DNA from 3 places in the Pilosibacter fragilis genome. Region 1 is predicted to be linked to each of the others. Evidence: predicted binding sites of a transcription regulator. Region 1 holds the regulator's gene; each other region holds the start of a gene.
The links. The regulator Rex, encoded in region 1, represses fermentation and respiration genes when NADH is low (regulators of the CRP and FNR family bind a similar motif). The targets are predictions, from matches to a motif close to ATTGTTAANNNNTTAACAAT.
Positions count from the first base shown of each region.

Region 1 (6,788 bases):
ATCATCGTTGCGAGAACAGCGGACAAGGACAATGAGCTTTACAAGAAAGTTGTAGATTATTTCCGCACACCGGAAGTTGCGAAAGTGATCGAGGAGACTTACAAGGGCGCTTACATTCCAACATGGGAGTAATCTTTAGAATTTAAATAGTACGAATGGCCAAAGAGGCAGGATATCCCGTTTACTTGCGGGTTTCCTGCTTCTTTTGCGTGAATTCGTAACGATTCAGTACCTTCATAATTACAAGCAAAAATCCATTCCGAACCGGCTGCGACGATGGGATTTTTGACTTTTAGTCTATGTTTTCTTACGGTCAGAGCAGCAAATGTGCAGACCTGGTGAATAGTTACTTGAATTCACAAAATTTTCTTGTGAAACAGACAACGGTTTTCCTGTGACAGCGACGCCATGGAACTGCTTGCTTTTTCTCCCGAAATCCCGTATGATTTACATAGATATTACATTTTAACGGTAAATTTTACATGAAAAATGAGATAAAACAGAAATAACAGTCAGAAAGGGGCAATGTGGATGTCGAGACCTCAAGGTGGACGAAAAACAAACATTGATATGACGGAGGGAGTGATCTGGAAACAGCTGGTGTTGTTTGCGATCCCGCTGATCATGGGAAACGTATTCCAACAGCTCTACAATACCGTGGACAGCATCGTTGTGGGAAATTATCTCGGAACGTCGGCCCTGGCTGCTGTGGGAGCTACCACGGCGATCTGCAACACGCTGGTGAACTTCTTTAACGGAATCTCCATCGGAGCCGGTGTGGTGATCAGCACGAGTTTCGGCGCGAAAAACCTCGAGAAGCTTCACGAGGCGGTGGAGACGACGATCCTCTTCGCGGTGATCGTCGGATGTTTTGTCTCCCTGATCTCTATCGGGGTCGTTCCGGTGATGTTAAAGTGGATGTCCACGCCGGATGATGTGGTCGGACCGGCGGGTGAGTATTTAAAGATCTACTTTGTCGGAGTTCCGGTGCTGTTCCTCTACAATATGGGAAGTGCGATCTTAAGGGCTGTGGGGGATACGAGACGTCCGCTCCTGTTCCTGATCATCAGCAGCTGCTTAAATATTGTTCTGGATATCCTTTTTGTGGCGGTATTCCACTGGGGGATCAGCGGTGTAGCGATCGCCACAGTGATGGCGGAGACAGTTTCCGCGTTTCTGGCCTGCATGACACTCACAAGAACAGATGGAGCCCATAAACTTGTCTTAAGAGATTTACATATCAATAAAACATGTCTCGGTGAGATCTTCCGGATCGGACTTCCTGCCGGTGTCCAGCAGGGACTCACAGCGTTTTCCAATGCCCTGGTACAGGCATATATCAACGGTCTTGGTTCCTCTGTCATTATGGCGGGCTGGAGCTGCCACTCGAAGATCGACCATTTCGCGATCCTGCCGGCCCAGAGCATGGGCCAGGCGGCGACCACCTTCGTGGGACAGAACCTCGGCGCGAAGAATGTAAAGCGTGCCAGAAAAGGCGTCCGACAGGCGGTGTTCATGGGTGTCGGCGCGCTGATCTGCATCTCCATCGTCATGGCACTCTCCGCGAGATCCCTGGTATCCCTTTTTAACAGGGATCCGTCGGTTCTGCATTACGGAACTCTGTTTATCCTGATGACCGTGCCGTTCCGCTTCTGCAGCTCCTTCAACCAGATCCTGGCTGGTTCCTTAAGAGGCTCCGGTGACGCGAAGGGTCCGATGTGCATCATGCTCTTCAGATTCGTTGTCTGCAGGCAGATCTATCTGTTCTTTGTGACAAAGATCGCCTTCAACGAGTACACCGTAGGTCTCGGCTACCCGGTTGGGTGGATCGTGTGCGCGGTTATCTCCTACTTTTACTATAAGAAAAGCAGATGGGAAGAGCAGGTGGAGAAAGAAGCATAAAATGAATAAAGATATCCGCTGCCTGGTTCAACATGAACGGAATGTCATGGAAAACGGCAGCGGATTTTTGATTTTGTGTTCGTTGCGCTGATGGGAGATATGTGTTATACTTAACTGCGTATGTCGTTTTATATGAATACGATATGGTGTTATATCAGGCGGATTTGATGTGACATGACACTGACAAGAGAAAAGAGGCAGGCAGCCGGACTGAAAAAGCGGTTGGTTGTAAGGACAAAATGTTTGGACTTGGAACGATCATAAACGTCGGTGTGGCCGTATTTTCCCTGGGCTTAAATAAAAAAGTAAATGCCGGCAAATACAGAGTCTGTATTTGCGGTTGAAAGATAAAAGAGCAGTTGTAAAAATAACTGCGGTGTACAAAAAGTATGCGGCTGTGAGGCTGTTACAGTGATAGAAACAGGAGGATTTTATGATATTATCCTGCAGCAATATCTGCAAATCATTCGGAAGCGACGATATTATCAAGAACGCTTCCTTTCATATTGAGGATCATGAAAAAGCTGCCATCGTCGGCATCAACGGCGCGGGAAAATCGACGCTTTTAAAAATAATCGTAGGTGAACTGCAGCCTGATTCCGGTGAGGTGGTGCTGGGAAGCGGAAAGACGTTGGGCTACCTGGCACAGAACCAGGATCTTTTAAGCCACAGGACCATTTACGAGGAGATGCTTGACGCAAAAAAATCTGTCATCGCCATGGAAAATCGTCTGAGGGATCTGGAAAATTCCATGAAGACGGCATCCGGGGAAGAGCTGGAGACCATGATGAATCAGTACAGCCGTTTAAGCCATGAGTTTGAACTCATTAACGGCTATGCCTGGAAGAGTGAGATCGTAGGTGTCTTAAAGGGGCTTGGATTTACGGAGGAGGAGTTCTCCAAGCAGATCTCCACGCTTTCCGGCGGACAAAAGACACGAGTTTCTCTGGGCAAGCTTCTTCTCACAAACCCGGATATCATTCTTCTCGATGAGCCGACGAACCATCTTGATATGTCATCCATCGCATGGCTGGAGACTTATCTCTTAAACTACCGCGGTGCCGTTCTCATCGTTGCCCATGACCGGTATTTTCTTGATAAGATCGTATCGAAGGTCATCGAGCTGGATAATGGGCATGCTGTGGTCTACTCCGGAAATTATACGGCCTACAGCGAGAAGCGGGCGCAGATGCGCGCGATCCAGATGAAGGCATACTTAAACCAGCAGCAGGAGATCAAGCACCAGGAAGCGGTCATCGAAAAGTTAAAATCCTTCAACCGGGAAAAGTCCATTAAGAGAGCGGAGAGCCGGGAAAAGATGTTAGATAAGATCGAAGTCCTGGAGAAGCCGACGGAGGTCAATGACGCCATGGATATCCGCCTGGAGCCGAATATCTTAAGCGGAAACGATGTGCTGACGGTGAACGGTCTGGCGAAGTCCTTTGGTTCCCAGACATTATTTACAGACCTGAATTTCGATGTAAAGCGCGGGGAACGGGTCGCTATTATCGGTGACAACGGAACGGGAAAGACCACGATCTTAAAGATCATCAACGGGCTTGTGGAGCCGGATGACGGTGAGATCATTCTTGGTTCCAGAGTCCACATCGGATATTATGATCAGGATCATCAGGTCCTTCATATGGAGAAGACGTTGTTTGAGGAGATCTCCGACGCCTACCCGGGAATGTCCAACACCCAGATCAGAAGTACGTTAGCGGCATTCCTCTTCACCGGGGACGATGTGTTTAAGCGGATCGGGGACTTAAGCGGCGGCGAGAGAGGCCGTGTTTCCCTTGCGAAGCTCATGCTCTCCGAGGCGAACTTCCTGATCCTCGATGAGCCGACGAACCATCTTGATATCACTTCGAAGGAGATTCTGGAGAATGCCTTAAGCCATTACGGCGGTACGGTGCTCTACGTCTCCCATGACCGGTATTTTATCAATAAGACCGCGACGAGGATCCTGGATCTCACCGGAAAGCGGATGATGAATTATATCGGTAACTACGATTATTATCTGGAAAAACATGAGGCCATGATGAACGCCCATTTCGGGACCGAGAATGTGGAGCCTACCGGCGGAATCGTCGGATTCGGCGCATCAAAGACGGGAGCGGCGGCTGAAACTTCCGGAAAAGCGGCGGAGAGCAGCGCGGACGCAGGCGGAAAGCTTGACTGGAAAGCCCAGAAGGAAGAGCAGGCCCGCCAGAGAAAACGTCAGAATGACTTGAAAAAGGTCGAGGACGAGATCCACAGACTCGAGACGAGAGACGGTGAGATCGACGGGCTTCTCTGCGACGAGAGTGTTTTCTCCGATGTGGCGAAGCTCATGGAGTTAAATAAAGAAAAAGAGGAGATCGCAGGGAAACTTGAGACTCTGTATGAAAAGTGGGAGGAGCTGGCTGAATAAGCAGCAATCATTAATATCCGCTGAGTCTCAGGTCCGTTGCTGCCTGCGCAGGGTGTGAACAGCAGCAAACCTGTTGAACAGATATAGATATACTCAAAAGAAAAATGTTCCGTCCGGTCGGGGAGATCATGGGCGGGACATTTTCTTTTTTATGGGATAGGGCAGTTCCAGCCCCAATTCGCCTAAATTCTTTGACAAGGATTTGACAAATAATATAGATATGAGTATAATAGATTCCATCGTTATATGAAAGTTTTGAGAAGGTGAAACCAGAAAATGACAGACGAAAGACAGATTTCAAAGGCGGTTATTTCCAGACTTCCGCGCTATTACAGATATCTGGGTGAGCTGATGGAGGAGGGGATCGAAAGGATTTCTTCCAATGAGCTGAGCGCCAGAATGAAGGTGACGGCGTCCCAGATCCGTCAGGATCTTAACAATTTCGGCGGCTTCGGCCAGCAGGGATACGGATATAATGTTAAGTATCTCTACACGGAGATCGCAAGGATTTTAGGAATCGACAGACAGCACAACCTCATTATCATCGGAGCCGGAAACCTTGGACAGGCCATCGCCAATTACACAAATTTTGAGAAGCGCGGATTTATGATCAAGGGAATGTTCGATACCAATCCGCGGCTGATCGGTCTCGTGGTCCGTGGTGTGGAAATCCGCGGGATCGATGACCTTGAACAGTTTATTATCGATAACGAGGTGCAGATCGCAGCCCTCACGATCCCGAAGTCCAAGGCTCCGGAGATCGCAGAGCGCCTGGTAAAGGCCGGAATCAAGGCGATCTGGAACTTTGCCCATACCGACCTAAATGTTCCGGATGATGTGGTCGTTGAGAATGTCCACCTCTCCGAGAGCCTGATGCGACTTTCCTATCGTGTCTGCAGCATGCAGGATGAGCGGGAGCGGAAAGCAAAGGAAAAAGCAGAACAGACGGGAACCAATGAGACATGTTGATTGGAGTTGGCTGTGATTTGATCGAAATTGAGCGCGTAAAAAAAGCCTGTGATAAAGAGGCTTTTTTGTCGCGTATTTATACCGAGCGTGAGCGCCGGCAGGCAAAGGGAGATCCCCGGGTCCTTGCCGGCACTTTTGCCGTTAAAGAAGCAGTGGCGAAGGTGTTTGGAACGGGATTCCGGGAGTTTATGCCGATTCATGTGGAGGTCTTAAGAGACCCTCTTGGAAAGCCCTATGTGGAGCTTCATGAGGGAGCCGCAAAAACAGCAGAAGATCTCGGGATCACAAAGATCGAAGTGTCGATCTCAGACACGAAGGACCATGCGATGGCGTTTGCCGTCGGAGAGGGGGAGGCCGGATGAAAGCAGTTCTCAGTGGAAAAGAAATGAAAGAGTTCGATGCAAGGTCCATCAAAGGGTATGGGATTCCATCCTTAGTCCTGATGGAACGGGCAGCGATGGCAGTTGCAGAGAAAGCAGAGGAGATACTGGAAAAAGAAGAGGCAGGGACCGTCTGGTCCGTCTGCGGCTTTGGAAATAACGGGGCGGATGGGGTTGCCGCCGCCAGAATGCTGTTTTTAAAGGGGTACGATGTGAAGATCGTTTTCCCGCAGCGGGACGGAAAAGGAAGCGAGGAGCTGGAAGCCCAGCTAAATGTCGTAAAACGGCTGGGAATCCCGGTGATGACGGCGGAAGATCTGTCGGACCCGGTGGAAAAGAAGATCCCGGCGCAGCCGTTTAGAAAGGCCGGGGAGAGAAAAAGAAGCTGCCGGGGCGTGATCCTGGACGCAATCTTCGGGATCGGCCTTTCGAGAAATGTGGAGGGCGCATACCGGAAGCTGATCCGGTGGATCAATGGACAGGAAGACATGAAAGTCATTGCTGTCGATATCCCGTCGGGCATCAGCTCCGATAACGGAAGCGTGATGGGAGATGCAGTCCGCGCGGATGTGACGGTCACGTTCGGAGAAAAGAAGCTTGGACAGGTGCTGTTTCCGGGGCGGGAGCTCTGCGGACATCTTTTCGTGAAAGATGTGGGCTTTGTGCCGGAGAGCAGCGCAGAAAGAGAAAAGCATGTCCAGATGCTGGATCGGGAAGATCTTTTGAGGATCCCGGCCCGCATGGCTGACTCTAATAAGGGAACATACGGAAAGGTTCTTGTGATGGCAGGAGCGAAGAATATGGCGGGGGCTTCCCTGCTTTCCGCCAGAGCGGCATACCGGATGGGAGCCGGCCTCGTAAAGGTCTTTACCCCGGAGGAGAACCGGCTGATCGTACAGGAAAAGCTTCCAGAGGCCATTTTAGCTACCTACGACACGAAGGAGGCCGAGAAAGACCCGGAAAACTTTGCGCGAAAGATCGCGAGGGAGACGGAATGGGCCGATGTGATCGTTCTGGGACCCGGGATCGGGATGGAAGATTATGCCAGATGCATGGTGGAAAATGTCCTGAAGGACGCCTATGTTCCGATCATTCTTGACGCGGATGCCCTGAATCTTGCGGCG
Region 1 covers NZ_JAVYJB010000008.1:127,674-134,461, forward strand. The annotation lists gene ABCW45_RS09675 (MetQ/NlpA family ABC transporter substrate-binding protein) at 1-132, shown strand, start outside; gene ABCW45_RS09680 (MATE family efflux transporter) at 532-1,902, shown strand; gene ABCW45_RS09685 (ABC-F family ATP-binding cassette domain-containing protein) at 2,336-4,315, shown strand; gene ABCW45_RS09690 (redox-sensing transcriptional repressor Rex) at 4,592-5,284, shown strand; gene acpS (holo-ACP synthase) at 5,278-5,646, shown strand; gene ABCW45_RS09700 (NAD(P)H-hydrate dehydratase) at 5,643-6,788, shown strand, end outside.

Region 2 (6,788 bases), on a different contig from region 1:
GCAGAGCTTTTAGGCTTTGACGGACCGACCTTAAACAGCATGGATTCCGTATCCGACCGGGATTACCTCATTGAGCTTCTGGCAGCGCTCTCCACGATCGCCATGCATTTAAGCCGTTTCTCCGAGGAGATCATCATCTGGAACAGTAACGAGTACCGTTTTGTTGAGATGGATGATTCTTACAGCACCGGAAGCAGCATTATGCCGCAGAAAAAGAATCCGGATATCGCGGAGCTGATCCGTGGAAAGGCCGGCCGTGTCTATGGTGCCCTGATGTCCATGCTGACAGTCATGAAGGGAATCCCGCTGGCATACGATAAGGACCTTCAGGAAGACAAAGAGCTGACCTTTGATGCCATCGACACCGTAAAAGGCTGCCTCTTACTCTTCACGGGCATGGTATCTACGATGACATTCCGCAAAGATGTGATGGAAGCCAGCGCAAAGAACGGCTTTACGAATGCCACAGATGCTGCGGACTACCTTGTAAACCACGGCGTTCCGTTCCGTGATGCTCACGGGATCATCGGACAGCTGGTGCTTCTCTGCATCAACGAGAACAAGGCATTGGATGACCTGACTCTGGAGCAGTTCAAGTCTATCAGCCCGGTATTCGAGGAAGATATTTACGATGCGATCTCCATGAAGACATGCGTGGAGAAACGCGTGACCATCGGCGCTCCGGGTGCGGAGGCGATGAAGAAAGTCATTGAGGTTTATAAGAAAGAACTGAACGCTTAAAGCTGACATTGCAGAAAAAGGCTTTCGGACCACTGAAAAATGTTTACATTTTCTCAGTGGTTTGAGAGCCTTTTTCTATAAGGGCGACGCCCGACGCTTCTTGTCGGATGCGCAGCATCCGGCAAGAAGAGAACAATGTCAACAAATCAGAATAACGAACACAGCCGCCAAGGACGATACCCCAATTATCGTTCCAAGGCGGCTGTGCGTTTTAAATATCGCGTTATAATATAATGAGAAGAAAGTTTCGGGAAGAGTTGGTGCGGCTCTTCCTTCCATTAGAGTATTATAACATGGTTTGTCAGGAAAGTAAAATGGTTATGAGGAAATAATAAGTAACAAATTATAATATTAAATATTAATAAAACTTAACATTTTTAAACGTTCAGACATATAGGGTGCAAAATACCGTTTGAGCCAAAAATCATAAGATGGTTTGATAGAATTGTAAAAGCTTCTCTGTTTTGATATAATAAATATAAATATTAACATTTGGAACGAAACAGCATGAAATGAAGATGCTCACGCAAAAAAGATATCGAACATGTTGGTGTTGTGGCACAGGAAGGAGAATCGAACATGACGTTTCTTGAAATTGAAGCGTTTTTGAAGATAGCCCAGTGCGGAAGCTTTTCTGCAGCGGCAGAAAAATTATATATCACACAGCCGGCTCTCGGCCGTCGGATCCGCGCACTGGAGGAAGAACTGGGCTATTCCCTGTTTATCCGGAATAAAGGAGTCCGTCATGTGGAGCTGACAAGACAGGGGAGAGCCTTTGTTGGAATTGCACACCGCTGGCAGGCACTTTGGAATGAGACTCAGGAGGAAGCATTGCTGAGCAATGAGAAGAGTTTTTATGTGGCCAGTGTCGGAAGCCTCCTTGCATTCATGCTGCCAACGGTGTTTCAGGAATTTATAAGGAATACGCCGGAATGCAGCCTCCATGTGACGACACTTCATTCGAGTGAAGCTTACAGCTATGTAAACAACAAGACGGTGGACATCGCCTTTATCACGGATCCGATGTATTCGTCACAGGTAAAGACGGAGGTATTATTTAAGGAAAAACTGTGCCTGATAGTGGGAAAAGATCTGAATCTTCCCCACAACATCAAAGTCTCAGAGCTGGATCCGCGCCGGGAAATCCGGACACAGTGGGATCAGAATTTTGACACCTGGCATAACTATTATTTCAACAGCGCGGCAGTTCCACAGGTTTATCTGGATGAGATGGGATTTTTACAGTATTTCACCCAGAACGGTGATAACTGGGCGTTTCTTCCGATCTCTGTCGCAAAAAGCATCTTAAAGACGACGCCGGTATCGATCCATGAACTCGATGTGGAGCCGCCAAGCAGAACGCTCTACTATCTGTACCGGACGGAGGACCAGTCCCCATATCAGAAGCCTCTTCTGGAAATATGCAGACGGAAGCTTGCAAATGAAAAGGGGATCACATTGATGGATCCGATCCTGAATGCATGATCATATTATACAACAACAGGGGCTGCCATTGACAGCCCCTGTTGTGCATTTTATTTATAATCAGCGCTTGTTGCTTGCTCTCCAGATATGCATCTTCTCAGCCTCTGCGATCAGCTGGTCGCGGAACTGCGGGTGCGCTACGGAGATGATCGCTTCGGTCTTCTGCCATGTGGAGAGACCTTTTAAGTTTACTTTACCGTACTCAGTAACGAGATAGTGGATATTCGCACGGGTATCGGTTACGATGGAGCCAGGAGCCAGAGTCGGGACGATTCTGGACTCTAAGGTGCCGTCCTTCTTCTTGAAAGTGGAGGAGCAGCAGATGAAGCTCTTTCCGCCCCTGGAAAGGTAAGCGCCCAGAACGAAGTCGAGCTGTCCGCCGGCTCCGCTGATGTGCTTGATTCCTGCGGACTCTGCGTTTACCTGACCGAAGAGGTCAAGGTCAACAGCGTTATTGATGGACATGAAGTTGTCAAGAGCAGAGATCGTGCGGACATCGTTCGTGTAGTCTACCGGTGCGGACATACACTCCGGGTTCTTATTTAAATAGTCATATAATTTCTTTGTACCTGCGCCGAATGCGTATACCTGACGGCCTTTGTCGATATTCTTTCTTGCGCCAGTGATCTTTCCGGCGTTTGCGATATCCACGAATGCGTCAACATACATCTCAGTATGAACGCCGAGATCCTTTAAGTCAGATTTCGCGATCAGAGCGCCGACCGCGTTCGGCATTCCACCGATACCAAGCTGTAAGCATGCGCCGTCCGGGATCTCCTCAAGGATCAGCTTTGCGACAGCCTCATCGACATCGCTTGCAGCAGCAGCGCCGCCCATCTCAGCGATCGCCGGGTTGTCACCTTCCACGATCATGTCAACGTGGGAGATATGAACACCTTCCTCAGTGCCGCCGAAGCATACCGGCATATTCTCATTCACTTCCACGATAACGACCTTGGAAGTCTCACATACAGCCGCCATATGGGAAGCGTTCGGTCCGAAATTGAAGAAACCGTGCTCGTCCATCGGGGAAACCTGGAATACAGCTACGTCCGGCTTAGTCTGGGATTCTCTGTAATATCTTGGAAGCTCAGAGTAACGGATCGGAGCATAGTAGCTGAAGCCCTGCGCGATCGCTTTTCTCTCGATACCGCCCATATGCCAGGAGTTCCAGGTCATATGTTCTGCCGGATTCTCGATCTTGAAGATCTCCGGCACCCACATTAAGATACCGCCGCGGAAGTTTACGTCTGTTAATTCCGGAAGTCTTTTTGCGATTGCCTTGTCGACAGCAACCGGTGTCGCTGTTGTCCAGCCGTAATCGACCCAGTCACCGGACTTGATTACGGAAGCTGCCTTCTCTGCGGAAACCAGCTTTTCCTGATACATCTGTTTGAAATCCATTTCAATACCCTCTCTTTGTAACCATAAAAATATAGTAGCAATATATTGTGCGGTTTTTTTGTTTCCATTGACACGAAAACAGGAAGCACAGGACACACGCCCTATGCCGGCACATATGGAAAAACTTATGCAAATGGATCTGCAGCACTTGTTTCCATATAGACCGCCGCACGGACAAACTATGAGATTATTTTAACATTTTCCGGGTGTAAGGTCAATAATTCCGGGAAAAAGCTTCGTAAATGTTCGCAAAACATGACGAAGCGCCAAAACACCGCATCAAAGCAAAAAAGTAACTTTTGTACGAAAGGATAAGGAAACTTTCTAATTTGTTTAGAAAAATTATATAAAAAGCTTTTGAGAATTATTTGACACAAAAACGGTTTGGTGATATTATTAGTTATACATAATATACTGCCTTGCTTGTGAAAAATTATATGGTGTAGAGCATGGCAGCGGTATAATGAGGAGGAAAAGAAAATGGCAAAGAAAATTGTACTGGCAGGTGCATGCCGTACCGCAATCGGAACAATGGGTGGCGAATTAAGTACAATCCCGGCTCCGGAACTTGGCGCAATCGTAATTAAAGAGGCTTTAAAGAGAGCTGGTGTAGCTCCGGAAGCTGTTGATCAGGTTTACATGGGCTGTGTAATCCAGGCTGGTCAGGGACAGAACGTAGCTCGTCAGGCTACATTAAAAGCTGGTCTCCCGATCGAAGTTCCGGCAGTTACGATCAACGTAGTTTGCGGTTCCGGTCTTGAGGCTGTTAACATGGCAGCTGAGATGATCCTTTCCGGTGACGCTGATATCGTTGTTGCAGGTGGTATGGAGAACATGTCCATGGCTCCGTATGCTATGATGAAAGGCCGTTACGGATACCGTATGGGCAATGCTACCTTAGTTGATACAATGGTTAACGATGCTCTCTGGGATGCATTCAACAACTACCACATGGGTATCACAGCTGAGAACATCTGCGATCAGTGGGGTCTTACAAGAGAAGAACTGGACAAGTTCGCTGCAGTAAGCCAGCAGAAGGCAGAGGCTGCTCAGAAGTCCGGCGCATTCAAGGACGAGATCGTTCCGGTAGAAGTTAAGAAGAAAAAAGAGACAGTTATCGTAGATACAGATGAAGGCCCGCGTCACGGAACAACGGTTGAGACACTCGGCAAGTTAAAACCGGCATTCAAGAAAGACGGCGGCTTAGTTACAGCTGGTAACTCTTCAGGAATCAACGACGGTGCAGCAGCAGTTGTTGTTATGAGCGAAGAGAAAGCTAAAGAGCTCGGTGTTAAGCCGATGGCTACATGGGTTGCCGGTGCTCTCGGCGGCGTAGATCCGAAGATCATGGGTATCGGACCGGTTGCAGCTACAAGAAAAGTTCTCAAGAGAACAGGCATGGAGATCAAAGACTTCGATATCATCGAGGCTAACGAGGCATTCGCTGCACAGTCTGTAGCAGTAGGCAAAGAGCTTGGCTTTGACCTTAACAAGTTAAACCCGAACGGCGGCGCGATCGCTCTCGGACACCCGGTAGGAGCTTCCGGATGCCGTATTCTCGTTACACTTCTTCATGAGATGGAGAAGGCAGATGCTAAGAAGGGTCTTGCAACTCTTTGCATCGGCGGCGGAATGGGCTGTGCTACAATCGTAGAGAGAGACTAATCTGATCTGGGGCATAGACAAAATCTGAGGAGAACAACGATATGGGTTTTGTAAAATATGAGCAGGACGGTTTTGTTGGTGTTATCACCATCAACCGTCCGGAGGCTTTAAATGCGTTAAATACAGAGGTTATTCAGGACCTTGATGCTGTTCTTGACAGCATTGATCTTGGTACAACAAGAGTGCTGGTTGTGACCGGCGCAGGTGAGAAATCCTTTGTTGCCGGTGCGGACATTGCTGCAATGAGCACGATGACTGTACAGGAAGCACGTGAATTCAGTAAAGCTGGAAACGATGTTTTCCGTAAGCTGGAGACACTTCCGATCCCGTCGATCGCTGCTGTCAACGGCTTTGCACTTGGCGGTGGAAATGAGCTTGCAATGAGCTGCGATATCCGTTACTGCTCCGAAAACGCTATATTCGGACAGCCGGAGGTTGGTCTTGGTATTACTCCGGGATTCGGCGGAACCCAGCGTCTCGCAAGACTGATCGGAACCGGAAAGGCAAAGGAAATGGTATATGCCGCTGTCAATATCAAAGCTGACGAGGCATACCGGATCGGCCTTGTAAACGGTGTATGTGCGAAGGAAGAGCTTATTCCGACAGTTATGAAGCTGGCAAAGAAGATCGCCTCCAACGCACCGATCGCTGTCAGAAATTCCAAGGAGTCCCTGACAGACGGTTACCTTTCCGACCTTGACCACGCAATCTCTATCGAAGAGAAATATTTCTCCGAGTGCTTTGAGACTGAGGATCAGAAGGAAGGAATGAAGGCGTTCCTCGAGAAGAGAAAAGTGGACGGCTTCAAAAATCGATAAGATTACATAACATTGTTGCATATATAAGGAGATAAAATCATGAAAGTTGGTATTATCGGCGCAGGAACCATGGGTTCCGGTATTGCACAGGCATTCGCACAGACTGAAGGCTATGAGGTAATGCTCTGCGACATCAATGAAACATTTGCAGCGAACGGAAAGAAGAAGATTGCCGCTGGATTCGAGAAGAGAATCGCAAAAGGCAAAATGACTCAGGAAGAGGCTGAGAAGATCCTTAACAAGATCACAACTGGTGTGAAAGATATCTGCGGCGATTGTGACCTCGTTGTAGAGGCTGCGATCGAGAACATGGAGATCAAAAAGCAGACATTTAAAGAGCTCGACGCGATCTGCAAACCGAGCTGCATCTTTGCAACAAACACTTCCTCTCTTTCCATTACAGAGATCGGCAGCGCTGTTGAGAGACATGTAATCGGTATGCATTTCTTCAACCCGGCACCGGTTATGAAGCTGGTTGAGGTTATCGCTGGCTTAAACACAAAGCCGGAAGATGTTGAAGCTGTTAAGAAGATCTCTGAAGAGATCGGCAAGACTCCGGTACAGGTAGAAGAGGCTGCAGGTTTCGTTGTAAACAGAATCCTTATTCCGATGGTCAACGAAGCAGTCGGCATTTATGCTGAGGGCGTTGCTTCCGTAGAGGGTATCGATACTGCC
Region 2 covers NZ_JAVYJB010000019.1:20,221-27,008, reverse strand. The annotation lists gene argH (argininosuccinate lyase) at 1-741, shown strand, start outside; gene ABCW45_RS14805 (LysR family transcriptional regulator) at 1,321-2,226, shown strand; gene ABCW45_RS14800 (butyryl-CoA:acetate CoA-transferase) at 2,287-3,630, opposite strand; gene ABCW45_RS14795 (acetyl-CoA C-acetyltransferase) at 4,111-5,295, shown strand; gene ABCW45_RS14790 (enoyl-CoA hydratase-related protein) at 5,337-6,113, shown strand; gene ABCW45_RS14785 (3-hydroxyacyl-CoA dehydrogenase NAD-binding domain-containing protein) at 6,153-6,788, shown strand, end outside.
Region 2: the regulator Rex is predicted to act here: its motif matches at 3,811-3,830, upstream of ABCW45_RS14800 (butyryl-CoA:acetate CoA-transferase).

Region 3 (6,788 bases), on a different contig from region 1:
ACTGTCTGTTACGATTCCAATCTTCTTCATATAGGTATTTCCTCTTTCATTCTCTGATCCGACGCAGCCGGATTCCTGTAAAATCAAATCATTTTTGTCTAAAATATTTTGAACATCTAAATATCGTAACATTTCCATTCTTTCCAGTCAATAGGGTGGACGCAAAAAATGACAGATTGTCACTATTGTAAATCGTAAACAAGTGAAAACACGCTTCGCGAGTTTCTCCTTGTTATCGCGACAGTCGCCAAGGTCTCGCGCAAGCGCGGACTTTGGCTCGTTGTTCGCGTAAATAAAAGGCGCTGTGTCACATCCTATTTTCCATGACACAGCGCTCAAAATTTTTCCTGTTATTTCCCTTGCAATTTTATTTAAACTGCATATTCATACAGCCGGGAATCTCTTCCTGCATATATGATACTTATTTGGTAACTGTTCAGTAGGTCTACGCACTTGCTGCGCTGACCGTAAGAAAACATAGGCTGGAAGGCAAAAATCCCATCAGCGAAGCTGATCTGGAATGGATTTTTGCACGTAACTATGAAGGTACTGAATAGTTACCTTATTTGTAATTTACGATCTTTCCGAAATCAGCCTTTAAGGACGCGCCGCCGACAAGTCCTCCGTCGATATCCGCCTGCGCAAAGAGCTCTGCAGCATTTCCAGCGTTTACAGATCCACCGTACTGGATGCGGATCGCTTCCTTTGTTGCCTCGTCGTAGATCTCGCCGATGCACGCACGGATCGCTCCGCAGACTTCCTCAGCCTGCTCTGTGGTAGCTGTCTTTCCGGTTCCGATCGCCCAGATCGGCTCGTAAGCGATCACAGCAGTCTTTGCCTGATCTGCTGTCACGTTCTGGAACGCGATCTTCACCTGTTTGCGGATCCAATCCAGAGTGATTCCCTGTTCTCTCTGAGTAAGAGTCTCACCGCAGCAGATGATCGGGGTCAGTCCATGCTCGAATGCCTTTAAGACTTTCTTATTGACAGTCTCATCTGTCTCAGCAAAGTACTCTCTTCTCTCGGAATGTCCGATGATCACATATTTTACGCCGGCATCTGTCAGCATGTTCGGGGAGATCTCGCCTGTGTATGCGCCCTTCTCCTCGAAATACATATTCTCAGCACCAACCTCAATGTTTGTTCCCTCGCATGCCTTTACGACAGGAATGATGTCGATAGCCGGTACGCAGAATACAACGTCCGCTTCCTCCGTCTTAACAAGCGGCTTTAATGTCTCAACGAGTGCCACTGCCTCGGACGGAGTCATGTTCATTTTCCAGTTTCCAGCGATAATTTTCTTTCTTGCCATGGTTCTCTACCCCCATATATACCAATTTTATATCACAAAATCCGGGACGGGATCGCCGTCCCGGATCTGGAATCTCGGACACTATAATATTTACAGCCAGGAAAGTAAATGCGTACATTTGCTCCCCACCGTGCATCTTCTTGTTTTTATTTCATAAAAACAAGAAGCCGGGGGCGTGCCCCCTATACCGGAACAGACCTGAAAGGGCTTGTGCAAGCGAGCTTGCAGCGCCCTTCCACGCCTGTTCCGGAGCACGGTGTACTGGTTTCATTCATTATTTGTCATCCGCTGCGGCAACGCCCGGAAGCTCTTTTCCTTCCAGGAACTCTAAGGATGCGCCGCCGCCTGTGGAGATATGGCTCATCTTGTCACCGAAGCCGAGCTGGTTGACTGCTGCCGCGGAATCACCGCCGCCGATGATCGTTGTAGCATCTGTCTCAGCAAGTGCTTTCGCAACCGCGATCGTACCTGCAGCGAGAGTCGGGTTCTCGAATACACCCATCGGTCCGTTCCATACAACCGTCTTTGCGTTCTTTACAGCTTCTGTGTAGAGCTTGCAGGTCTCCGGTCCGATATCAACGCCCTCTTTGTCTGCCGGGATCGCATCCACGGAAACGTACTCAACCTCAACCGGTGCATCGATCGGGTTCGGGAACTCAGCAACAACAGTTGTATCAACCGGAAGGAGAAGCTTCTTTCCAAGCTTTTCTGCCTTCTCCATCATCTCCTTGCAATAGTCGATCTTTGTATCGTCAACTAAGGACTTACCGATCTCCTTGCCCTGTGCCTTTAAGAAGGTATAAGCCATACCGCCGCCGATGATGAGGGTATCACACTTCTCAAGCAGGTTGGAGATCACATTTAACTTATCAGCAACCTTTGCGCCGCCGAGGATTGCTACGAACGGACGAACCGGATTCTCAACCGCGTTTCCAAGGAACGCGATCTCTTTCTCCATCAGGTATCCGACTACGTTGGAGCCGCCCTTTGCGGAGATGAATTTTGTAACACCTGCTACGGAAGCGTGTGCTCTGTGGGAGGAACCGAACGCGTCGCATACATAATCGTCTGCGAGATCCGCGAGCTCTTTGCTGAACTTCTCGCCGTTCTTTGTCTCCTCAGCGCCGCGGAAACGTGTATTCTGAATAAGGACTACGTCCCCTTCTTTCATAGCATCCACTGCCTTTGTTGCAGCTTCGCCGGTTACATTGTAATCAGAAACGAATACAACTTCCTTGCCAAGCTTTGCGGAAAGGCTCTTTGCAACCGGTGCAAGGGATTCTCCCTCGTTCGGTCCGTTTTTAACTTTTCCGAGGTGGGAGCAAAGAATTACCTTGCCGCCATCGTTGATCAGCTTCTGGATCGTCGGGAGAGCCGCGTTGATACGTGTCTCATCTGTGATCTCGCCGTTCTTAAGCGGTACATTGAAATCGCAGCGGACTAAAACTCTTTTACCTTTTACGTTGATATCATCAACTGTTTTCTTATTTAAAGACATGTCGGAATTCCTCCTTGATATTTTCTGACAGACATCTGCCTGTCTTCCGCCCCACGGCAGCCGCCGGAGTCTTTCGCGGGAGGCGGGCTTTCGCGCGAGTGCGCATCTTTGGCACGTCAGTGCCTTTTTATGCAACAGGGAATTCCTCGTAATTTCCTGTTACATAAAAAAGGGATCCGGTCCTCAACAGACCGGACCCCTCAGTGAGTCTAATTTGTCACAATTTCTGTGGACCGATTAAGCATTTAACAGTTTTCCGAAGTGCTTAATTGTACGAACCATCTGGCTTGTGTAGGAGTTCTCGTTGTCGTACCAGGATACAACCTGAACCTCAGATGTGTTCTCGTCGATCGGGAGAACCATTGTCTGTGTTGCATCGAAGAGAGAACCGTATCTCATACCAACGATATCGCTGGAAACGATCTCATCTGTGTTGTAGCCGAAGGACTCGTTGGAAGCTGCTTTCATTGCTGCGTTGATGGATTCCTTTGTCGGCTGGCCCTTAACAACAGCTGTTAAGATCGTTGTGGAACCTGTCGGTGTAGGAACACGCTGAGCAGAACCGATGAGCTTGCCGTTTAATTCCGGAATTACAAGGCCGATTGCCTTTGCAGCGCCTGTGCTGTTCGGAACAATGTTGATCGCTGCTGCACGGCTTCTTCTCTTATCGCCCTTTCTCTGCGGTCCGTCAAGTGTCATCTGGTCGCCTGTGTAAGCGTGGATCGTGCACATGATACCGGACTGGATCGGGTAAGAGTCGTTTAATGCCTTTGCCATCGGAGCGAGGCAGTTTGTTGTACAGGAAGCAGCGGAGATGATGTGGTCATCTTTGCTTAATGTCTCGTGGTTTACGTTGTAAACGATCGTCGGAAGATCGTTTCCTGCCGGAGCGGAAATGATAACGTGCTTAGCGCCTGCATCGATATGAGCCTGTGCTTTTGCTTTGGATGTGTAGAAGCCTGTGCACTCAAGAACAACGTCTACACCGATCTCGCCCCACGGAAGCTCAGCTGCGTTTGCTTTCGCGTAGATCTTGATCTCTTTGCCATCAACAGTGATAGAATCCTCACCGTAGGATACTGTATCCGCAAGAGCATATCTGCCCTGTGTGGAATCATATTTTAAAAGGTGTGCGAGCATCTCCGGAGAAGTTAAGTCGTTGATCGCAACGATCTCGAATCCTTCTGCGCCAAACATCTGTCTGAATGCAAGACGGCCAATACGGCCAAAACCATTAATCGCAACTTTAACTGCCATTTTTCTTTTCCTCCTAGAAAATGATGTGTGGTCGTTTCATAACCATTCAGCATGTCCGCACGTTTCACGGAACATAAAGGATACTCTGAAACGCCAAACAGTTATGATTGTTAAATATTAATCAACCTTGGTTTTATTGTACATAATTCTGCCAGAAATAGCAAGTCCTTTTTACAAACTTTTCCCAATATGAATCGAAGATTTTCTCCTTTTTTCGGCAAAAGCCGGGAATCCCTCTTTTTTTCGTCATCTTTCCTCTTGAAACTCCTTCTTTTTTTTTTTATACTAAGGCATAAATATCAATACCCTGTATTCCACTATGGAGGACACGTTTCATGATGCAGAAATTTCGAAAACTATCCCTGGAGAGCCAGTTGTTTTTCAGCTTTATGGCAGTGTCCGTCTGCCTGCTGCTCCTCTCCTTAAGTATAACCCTTTTTTCGACGATTACACGTCAGCGTCAGGAGATCGATAAAAACATCAGCGCCCTCGCCGCCTATGTCGCCTCCATGGACAATGTTGTCTCCATGCTGGAAAACGGTTATCCGGACGGATCCGCCAATGAAGCTCTGGATTCCCTGTCTGAAAATTTTCCCGATCTCAATGTTATAGCCATTTATAATACGACCGGGCTGCGGTTCTACCACACAAACCGGAAGGAGACGGGGGAAACCTTCGTCGGCGGCGAGGAGGAGGCAATATTAAAAGGAAGCCAGCCCTATATCACCATCGGCTACGGTACAAACGGTTCCCAGCGGCGGGCTTTCCATTCGATCCGGAACAGCGACGGAGCGATCATCGGATTCGTTATAGCGTCGGTCTTCAACACCTATATCTCAGAGCAGATCCACGAAGTCTTTCCTACCTATTTATTAGCAGCAATGATCATGCTGCTCGTCAGCATTCTTCTGGCTCACGGACTCGTCTCCCTTCTCCGGGATTCCCTGATGGGACATCATCCGACGGAGCTTCTCGACCTGTATCTGCGTCAGGATACCGTGCTGAATGCACTGGAGGAGGGGCTTGTCGCCACGGATTCCACCGGTTCCGTGGTCTACGCAAATCAGGCGGCAGAAAATCTCTTTCATGTCCTGCCTGAAAAACCGGAGGATCCGCCTTCTGTCTCCCCGGACGATGGGACTTCCGGACAGGAACGGACTGAACCTCTTATGGAAGGACGCACTTTCAGGGATTTCTTCCCGGAATCCCAGGCAGACCGGGTCCTCGCGTCCGGCACACCGTCCTACCACCGTGCCTGCACCTGTGAGAACCGAAGACTTCTGGTCAGTGAGATTCCGGCAGACACCCAGACGGAGCATCCGGTGATCCTCACGATCATCAATGACCAGACGGAGATGGAGACGGTCATGGACGAGCTCACCGGAGCAAAGGCGATGCTTGACACACTGCGCGCCTTCAACCACGAATTTTTAAATAAGCTCCACGTGATCCTGGGCTACCTCCAGACCGGTCAGACGGAGGAGGCCATCAACTTCATTATCAACAGCAACCTTGTCTCCAGCCAGTCGATCCGCCAGACTGCGGACTGTCTGCGCGTATCAAAGATCTGCGCCCTTGTGATCGGAAAAATGATGCATGCCGCGGAGCTCGGCATCCTGCTCACCGTCTCCCCGGACAGCCGCTGTCTGGAAAAGGATCTCCTTCTTCCGGTCGAAAACTATATCACGATCGTCGGAAATCTTCTCGAAAATGCCATCGAGGAGCTTTCCGCAGGCAGTCCTGAGATCCGGGAGATCACACTCGGGATCTACTGTGACCCGGGCTGCAATATCATCACCTGTGAGGACACCGGGCGCGGGATCCATCCGGATCTGATCGACAGGATCTATGAAAAGGGCGTCTCGTCCAAGGGCACAAACCGCGGGACCGGACTTTTCCTGATCAAACAGCTTGTAGACAGCGGGAACGGCGAGATCTCCATCGAGACAGAACCGGGAGAGGGCACCTGCTTTACCATCACATTTACGGAAAGGAAGCATACACCATGTATCATGTAATCATCATCGAGGACGATCCGATGGTCGCCTCCATCAATAAACAGTATGTCGAGGTCACTCCGGAATTCCGGGTGGACCGGATCTTTAAAAACGGGTCGGAGGCGCTCCCCTACCTGAAGACGAATCCCACTGACCTGATCATTCTCGATTACTATACTCCTGTCATGAACGGCGGTGAATTTCTCGATGCCCTCCACAATGCCGGCCTCACACCATCCGTCATTATGGTCACCTCCGCGAACGATACGGATATCGTCCGCTCCCTGTTAAATCGCGGGATCACCGACTATCTCGTGAAACCCTTCGAATATACGCGTTTTAAGACAGCTCTTGACCGTTTTACCGAGACAAAGAAGTATCTGGAGCACAGCCACGGGGGACTCGGCCAGCACGATATCGACCGTCTCTTTTCCGTGAATGACCAGAGGGCAGACGCAAAGCCGTCACTCGCAAAGGGATTGAACGAGACAACCCTTGCCATGATCCGGGAATATCTGCAGAACAACCGGAATGGCTTCTTTACCAGCGAGCAGATCGCCGAGCAGATCCACCTCTCCCGCATCACGATCCGCAGATACATGAACTATATGGTAGACACAGGCGAGATCATCAGCACGATCGATTACAAGACCGGCGGCCGCCCTTCGATCAAATATGGATTCGGGCAAAAATGATTTGCCCTCCGGCGGCAGTTACGATATTT
Region 3 covers NZ_JAVYJB010000010.1:1,064-7,851, forward strand. The annotation lists gene ABCW45_RS10570 (DegV family protein) at 1-30, opposite strand, end outside; gene tpiA (triose-phosphate isomerase) at 563-1,312, opposite strand; gene ABCW45_RS10580 (phosphoglycerate kinase) at 1,587-2,810, opposite strand; gene gap (type I glyceraldehyde-3-phosphate dehydrogenase) at 3,048-4,067, opposite strand; gene ABCW45_RS10590 (sensor histidine kinase) at 4,403-6,085, shown strand; gene ABCW45_RS10595 (response regulator) at 6,073-6,759, shown strand.
Region 3: the regulator Rex is predicted to act here: its motif matches at 4,174-4,193, upstream of gap (type I glyceraldehyde-3-phosphate dehydrogenase).